2 regions of the Brachybacterium sp. B718/18 genome follow, and region 2 is predicted to be linked to the other one. Evidence: riboswitches for the same ligand, from Rfam matches in the RefSeq annotation. Region 2 holds a riboswitch; the other holds the start of a gene.
The links. A riboswitch is a leader RNA that binds a small molecule or an ion and turns the genes downstream of it on or off. The one in region 2 is predicted to bind FMN.
Positions count from the first base shown of each region.

Region 1 (3,385 bases), on a different contig from region 2:
GTGACCTGTTCCCCGCACCTCGCCGAGACCCGCCTCGTCGTCGCCGATGTGCTCAAGGAGCGGCCGGAGGTCGAGCAGCTCGACGCCCGGCCCGCCGTGCGCGCCGGCGTGCTGCCCGACCACCGGGAAGAGATCGAGCTCGGCGACGGCCCCTCGGTCCAGCTGTGGCCGCACGTGCACGGGACCGACGCCATGTACATCGCGCTGCTGCGCACCCCCGCCGACCCCTCCGTAGAAGGATCCGAGACCCGATGAACGCCGCCTACTCGACCGATGGCCAGTACATCCACCCCAGCATCCTCAACGCCGACTTCCTCGCCCTCGGCGCCGAGCTGGAGAAGATCAGCACCGCCGACAGCGTCCACGTGGACGTCATGGACAACCACTTCGTGCCCAACCTGACCTTCGGCGCGAGCATGGTCGAGCAGATCGTGCGGCGGTCGGCGATCCCGGTGGATGCGCACCTGATGATCGAGGACGCCGACCGCGAAGCGCCCGTCTTCGCCGAGGCCGGCGCCTCCTCGGTGACCTTCCACCTCGAGGCCACCGCCGCCCCGATCCGCCTGGCCCGCGAGCTGCGGCGCAAGAACGCCCAGGTGGGCGTGGCCCTGCGGCCGGCCACCCCGGTCGAGCCGCTGCTCGACGTGATCGGCGAGTTCGACATGCTGCTGATCATGACCGTGGAGCCCGGCTTCGGCGGCCAGTCCTTCCTCGAGACCATGCTCCCCAAGATCCGACGCGCCCGCCGGGCGATCAGCGCCGCGAACCTCGAAGTCTCGATCCAGGTCGACGGCGGCGTCTCCCGCGAGACCATCGAGCGCTGCGCCGAGGCCGGGGCGAACGTCTTCGTCGCCGGCTCCGCGATCTACCGCGCGCAGAACGCGGCCGACGAGATCTCGGCGCTGCGGGAGCTGGCCTCGGCCCACCGTGCCCACTGAGCGGGCGGTGCTGGAACATCCTCCGGTCGGTCCCGTCACAGGGCGTGCCGTGCCGCTCGGCGCGGAGGTATTCTGTGCCGGTCACACGAAGTGACGTGCTCCGGGGTCGGTGAAAGTCCGAGCCGGCGGTGACAGTCCGCGACCCGCATCCCTGCGGTGGAGCCGGTGGAATTCCGGCACCGACAGTACAGCCTGGATGAGAGGCGCACGTCCTGCAGGTCCTCGGACGCACCCCCGCGGTGCTCGCCGAGGCCTGCCGGATCCTTTTTTCCCCCGGAGCCACTGCATCCGACGGGAGAAAGGACCCTCATGGATCTTCTGCAGTGGCTCTTCCACGCCCGACTCGAGTTCGGGAACGGACAGTTCCTCCTCTGGCGCGAGGTGCTCGGCAACATCTTCGGATTGCTCAGCGCGCTCGGCGGCATGCGACGCAAGGTCTGGGCCTGGCCCGTGGGCATCGTCGGCAACCTGCTGCTGCTCACCGTGTTCCTCGGCTCGCTCTTCGGCGAGGCCGACCACGTGAACCTCCTCGGCCAGGCCGGCCGCCAGATCATGTTCATCGCCACCAGCATCTACGGCTGGGTCCGCTGGCGGCAGGCCCGCAACGAGGGCGGCACCGCCGTCGAGCCCGAATGGGCCTCGTGGGGCACGCGCGCCCTGCTGGTCGTCGCGATGGTGGGCGGCACCGCCCTGCTCACCCCGCTCTTCCGCGCGCTCGGCTCCTATGAGCCGGTGTGGGCGGACGCCTGGATCTTCATGGGTTCGCTCCTCGCGACCTATGGCATGGCCAAGGGCTGGGTCGAGTTCTGGCTGATCTGGGTCGCCGTCGACGTGGTCGGCGTGCCGCTCCTGATCAGCGCCGGGTACTGGGCGAGCGCCTTCATGTACATCTTCTACGGCTGCTTCACGGCCATCGGCTTCGTCGTCTGGTGGCGTGTGCGCAGCCGACGGATCGCCGGGGAGGGCGGCGCGGTCTCCGTGGAGACCGCGCATCTCGATCCCACGGTGCGCCGGGACTGAACAGTCCTCCGTCCCTCTCCCGACGGGCGGTCCGCTGGACGGGCCGCCCGTCGGCGCATCCTCCCCGGACGCGTACCCTGACCGGGTGAACGATTCCGACATGCAGACCGCCGACGGCGCCCCGAAGGACTTCGAGGGCCTGTACGCGGAGCTCCTCGAGAAGGCCCGCACCCGACCGGAGGGCTCCGGCACCGTCCGCGAGCTCGACGCGGGCGTCCATCAGATCGGCAAGAAGATCGTCGAGGAGGCGGCCGAGGTCTGGATGGCCTGCGAGCACGAGACCGACGAGGACGCCGCCCTCGAGATCAGCCAGCTGCTCTACCACCTGCAGGTGATGATGGTGGCCAAGGGCATCTCCCTGCAGGACGTGTACCGCCACCTCTGAGCGCCCGCAGCGCTCGACTCGACCCGCCGAGCGCGCCCAGCGCGCCCCGCCCCACCCCGACCCGTCGGCCGCCCCGCGGCCAGGAGGATCCATGCTCCGCATCGCCGTCCCCAACAAGGGCGCCCTCTCCGAGCCCGCCGCCGAGCTGCTGCAGGAGGCGGGCTACCGCCGCCGCGGCATGTCCAAGGAGCTCGTGGTCGTCGACCGCGAGAACAACGTCGAGTTCTTCTACCTGCGACCGCGAGACATCGCCGTGTACGTCGGCTCCGGCACGGTCGACGTGGGCATCACCGGGCAGGACATGCTGCTCGATTCCCGCACTCCGGCCGCCGAGATCCTCGCCCTCGGCTTCGCCCGGTCGACCTTCCGCTTCGCGGCCCCGATCGGCGCGGAGCTGGACGTGCCCGAGCTGGCCGGCGCCCGCATCGCCACCAGCTACGAGAACCTCGTCGAGGACCACCTCGCCGAGCGCGGCGTGACCGCCCGGGTGGTCCACCTGGACGGTGCGGTCGAGTCCTCGATCCGCCTCGGCGTCGCCGACGTGATCGCCGACGTGGTGGAGACCGGCACGACCCTGCGCCAAGCGGGGCTGGAGCCGTTCGGCGAACCGATCATGACCAGCGAGGCAGTCCTCTTCTCGCGCCCCGGCATGGAGCTGGAGGACGAGGCCGCCCGCTCCCTCGAGGTGCTCGAGCGACGTCTCCGGGGCGTGCTCGTCGCCCGGGAGTACGTGATGCTCGACTACGACGTGCCGACCTCGCTGCTCGAGCGCGCCGTCGAGATCACCCCCGGCCTGCAGTCGCCGACGGTCTCGCCGCTGCACGGCGGCGAATGGTCGGCCGTGCGCGCCATGGTCGACAGCCGGTCCGCGCACCGCATGATGGACGAGCTCTACGACGCCGGCGCCCGCGCCATCCTGGTCACCGCGATCCAGGCCTGCCGGATCTGAGCCCGGGGATGCCGGGACGACGGGGGCTCCGCCGAGCCGAGGCGGCGCGATGACGCCGACCGGGGGAGCGGACCCCTCGACCGGGGGAGCGGA
Region 1 covers NZ_JBVDDO010000001.1:530,080-533,464, forward strand. Annotated here, with positions in the region: gene ACZCAH_RS02585 (RsmB/NOP family class I SAM-dependent RNA methyltransferase) at 1-255, shown strand, start outside; gene rpe (ribulose-phosphate 3-epimerase) at 252-938, shown strand; FMN riboswitch at 1,031-1,150, shown strand; gene pnuC (nicotinamide riboside transporter PnuC) at 1,248-1,958, shown strand; gene ACZCAH_RS02600 (phosphoribosyl-ATP diphosphatase) at 2,059-2,343, shown strand; gene hisG (ATP phosphoribosyltransferase) at 2,435-3,292, shown strand; gene ACZCAH_RS02610 (PH domain-containing protein) at 3,342-3,385, shown strand, end outside.
Region 1: it holds a riboswitch for FMN, as region 2 does, so the genes downstream of both, pnuC (nicotinamide riboside transporter PnuC) here and ribD (bifunctional diaminohydroxyphosphoribosylaminopyrimidine deaminase/5-amino-6-(5-phosphoribosylamino)uracil reductase RibD) in region 2, are expected to answer to the same signal.

Region 2 (3,385 bases):
CAGCTGGCCCGCTTCGGCGCCGAGCTGCTGCGCGCGCGACTGCACCTGGTCAACCGGCTGCGTCCCCATCTCGGCTACTCCTATCTGCGGGTCGCGACCGACGAGGGCGCCGAGCAGTCGCTCGACCTGCCGCCCGGGCAGCGCGGCGAGGTGACGTCCCCCGCCGACGTCGCCTACCGGTCGGCCGTCCTGGACCATCTCGGCACCACGCCCGGGGAGCTCCCCGGCACCCGGGAGATCCACGACGCCCTGCTGGCGCTGCTCGCCGAGCGCCACGAGGAGGAGATCGACCGCGGGGTGACCCTCGCCGGCCCCCATCGCGACGACCTCGAGATCCGCCTGCACGACTTCCCCGCCAAGGGCTACGCGAGCCACGGCGAGTCCTGGTCCCTGGCCCTCGCCCTGCGGCTCGCCAGCTACGACCTGCTGCGCCTCGAGGAGGGCGACCTCGGCGACGGGGAGCCGATCCTCATCCTCGACGACGTCTTCAGCGAGCTCGACGTGCACCGGCGCGAGCGTCTCGGCCGCATCGTCACCGGCGCCTCGCAGGTGCTGATCACGACCGCCAACGACAGCGACATCCCGGACTCCCTCACCGGCGAGATCCACCTGGTCGACGTCACCCTCGGCGCGGCCGTCCCCCGGACGAGCGGGACCTGGTGAGGACCCGATGACCGAGCGCCCGGCAGCCTCGCGCCGTCCCCGGCTCGCGAATCCGTACGACCTCTCCACCTGGAGCGGGGCGGCCCGGTCGGAGCCGGAGGCCGAGGACCCCGCACCGCCCGGCATCGCGGAGGGCGGGTCGGGCGCGACCCGCCCCCGACCCGCGGAGACCTCCGTCGGCCGACGGGGGGAGACCGCCCGGGAGCACCGCGGACCCGCGGCCGACGAGGACCCCGTCGACCCGCCCGCGCCTCCCGTGCCGGCGGACCCCTTCGAGCTCGCCCGCCGCACCGTGAACCGCTCCCGCGCCGCCGCCCGGGACCGCGGCCTCTATCCGATCTCGGCGAAGACGCAGGCCCGTGACGTGCGCGATCGCTCCACGCGGGCACCCGGCTACTCCGGCGCCCGGCCCGATCCCCGCGACCCGCAGGGCATCGAGTCGGTGTTGCGCAAGGTCCTCGGGAACCTGGGCTGGACCGCGGGGATGAACAGCGGGCGCGTGCTCGAGGAGTGGGATCAGATCGTCGGCGAGCGGATCAGCACCCACTGCCGCCCCGTCTCCTTCGAGGACGGGGTGCTCGTGGTGAGCGCCTCCTCCTCCGCGTGGGCCTCCCAGCTGCGCCTGCTCACCCCGCAGCTGATCACCACGATCGAGGAGCACGTCGGCTCGCACGTGGTCTCGGAGCTGCGGGTCACCGGCCCGGCCGCCTCCCAGCGCACCTGGAAGAAGGGTCGCCGCACCGTGACCTGGAGGGGACCGCGCGACACCTACGGGTGACCCGGGACCGGGCGGCCGTCCGGACCGACCGCGCCCCACCGCCCGGCCCGTGCCCGGCCCTCCGCGCCGTCGTTCATGCCCCGTCACGCCCGAGAGCCCTCTGGTCGGGACTGCTACGGTGGTCGGCGACGAGCTGAGAAGCTCGCGTGCACTGGGGTCGGTGAAATTCCGAGCCGGCGGTGACAGTCCGCGACCCGATGGCCTCTGGCCCTCGGCTGACCAGGTGGAACTCCTGGACCGACGGTGAGAGTCCGGATGGGAAGCGCACGCGATGTCGCCCTGTGGCGACCGCTCGGCGTCCCCTCGCGGGACGCCGCGGTCCCCGTGCAGGGCGACGTCCCGACGCCCCTTCGTCCGGTCCGTGAGCGACCGATCGGAGGAGCGCACATGATCACCCCCGCCGAGGAGCGAGCGCTTGAGCGCGCCCTCGACCTCGCCCCCGGCCCGCCGGGGAGCGATCCCGTCCCGGCCGGACCGAACCCGCGCGTCGGCTGCGTGATCCTCTCCGCCGACGGGGCTCTGCTGGCCGAGGGCTGGCATCGCGGGGCGGGCACCGCCCACGCCGAGGTCGACGCGCTGTCCCGCCTCGGCGGCCGCGCCCCGGGCGGGACCGCCGTCGTGACCCTCGAGCCGTGCGCCCACCGCGGACGCACCGGACTCTGCACCGAGGCCCTGCTCGCAGCCGGGATCCGGCGCGTCGTCATCGCCCGCCGGGACCCGAACCCCCGCGCCGCGGGCGGGCTCGAGCGCCTGCGCTCCGCCGGGATCGAGGCCGAACTGGTCGCCGTCGGGCCGCTCCACGACCGCGCTCGGGAGCTCCTGCGCGGTTGGGAGCACGGGCTGCGCCACGCCCGCCCCCTCGTCACCGGGAAACTCGCCCTCACCCTCGACGGCCGGATCGCGGCGGCCGACGGGACGAGCCGCTGGATCACCGGGGAGGCCGCGCGCGCCGAGGTCCACGAGCTGCGGGAGCGCTGCGACGCGGTGCTCGTCGGCACCGGCACCGCCCGCGCGGACCGCCCCCGGCTCACCGCCCGCCCGGCCGACGGCGCCCCGGCCCGTCACCAGCCGCTGCGCGCCGTCATGGGGCGGACCGCCCGCCCCGGGCTGCTCGCCCCCGACCCGGCGGCGGGCCCGGCCCTCGCGCTCCGCACCCGTGATCCCGCCGCGGCGCTCGCCGAGCTCTTCGCCCGCGGCGTCCGCCAGGTCCTCGTCGAGGGCGGCGCGACCCTCGCCGCGGCCTTCCTGGCGGAGGGGCTGGTCGACGAGCTGATCGTCCACCTCGCCCCCACCCTCCTCGGCGCCGGCACCCCCGCCGTCGCGGACCTCGGCATCACCACCCTCGCCGACCGGCTCGACCTCGACCTGGTCGAGGCCCGCCCCCTGATCTCGGCGGACGGTCGCACCGACCTCCGCCTCCTGCTGCGCCCCCGCGCGGCGTGACCCCCGAAAGGACCGCCATGTTCACCGGAATCATCGAGGAGCTCGGCACGATCGAGGCGCTCGAGCACCCCCAGGACGTCCCCGCCGATCCGTCGGCCCCCGGCCGCACCGCGCGCCTGCGGATCCGCTCGCCCCGTGTGCTCGAGGCGGTCCGCCTCGGCGACTCGATCGCCGTCGACGGCTGCTGCCTGACCGTCACCTCCCACGACGGGACCACCTGGACCGCCGACGTCATCGCGACCACCCTCGCCGCGACGACCCTCGGCTCCCGCGCACCCGGCGACCGGGTCAACCTCGAGCGCTGCGTGCGGGCCGACGGGCGGCTCGACGGACACATCGTCCAGGGCCACGTCGACGGCGTCGGCCGGATCACCGGTCGCACCGAGGCGGGCGGCACGACCCTCCTGCACCTCGAGCTCCCGGACGGCCTCGAGCGGTACGTCGTGGACCGCGGCTCCCTCGCCGTCGACGGGGTGAGCCTGACCGTCGCGGGGATCACCG
Region 2 covers NZ_JBVDDO010000004.1:65,204-68,588, reverse strand. Annotated here, with positions in the region: gene recF (DNA replication/repair protein RecF) at 1-663, shown strand, start outside; gene ACZCAH_RS08100 (DciA family protein) at 671-1,441, shown strand; FMN riboswitch at 1,584-1,713, shown strand; gene ribD (bifunctional diaminohydroxyphosphoribosylaminopyrimidine deaminase/5-amino-6-(5-phosphoribosylamino)uracil reductase RibD) at 1,829-2,884, shown strand; gene ACZCAH_RS08090 (riboflavin synthase) at 2,902-3,385, shown strand, end outside.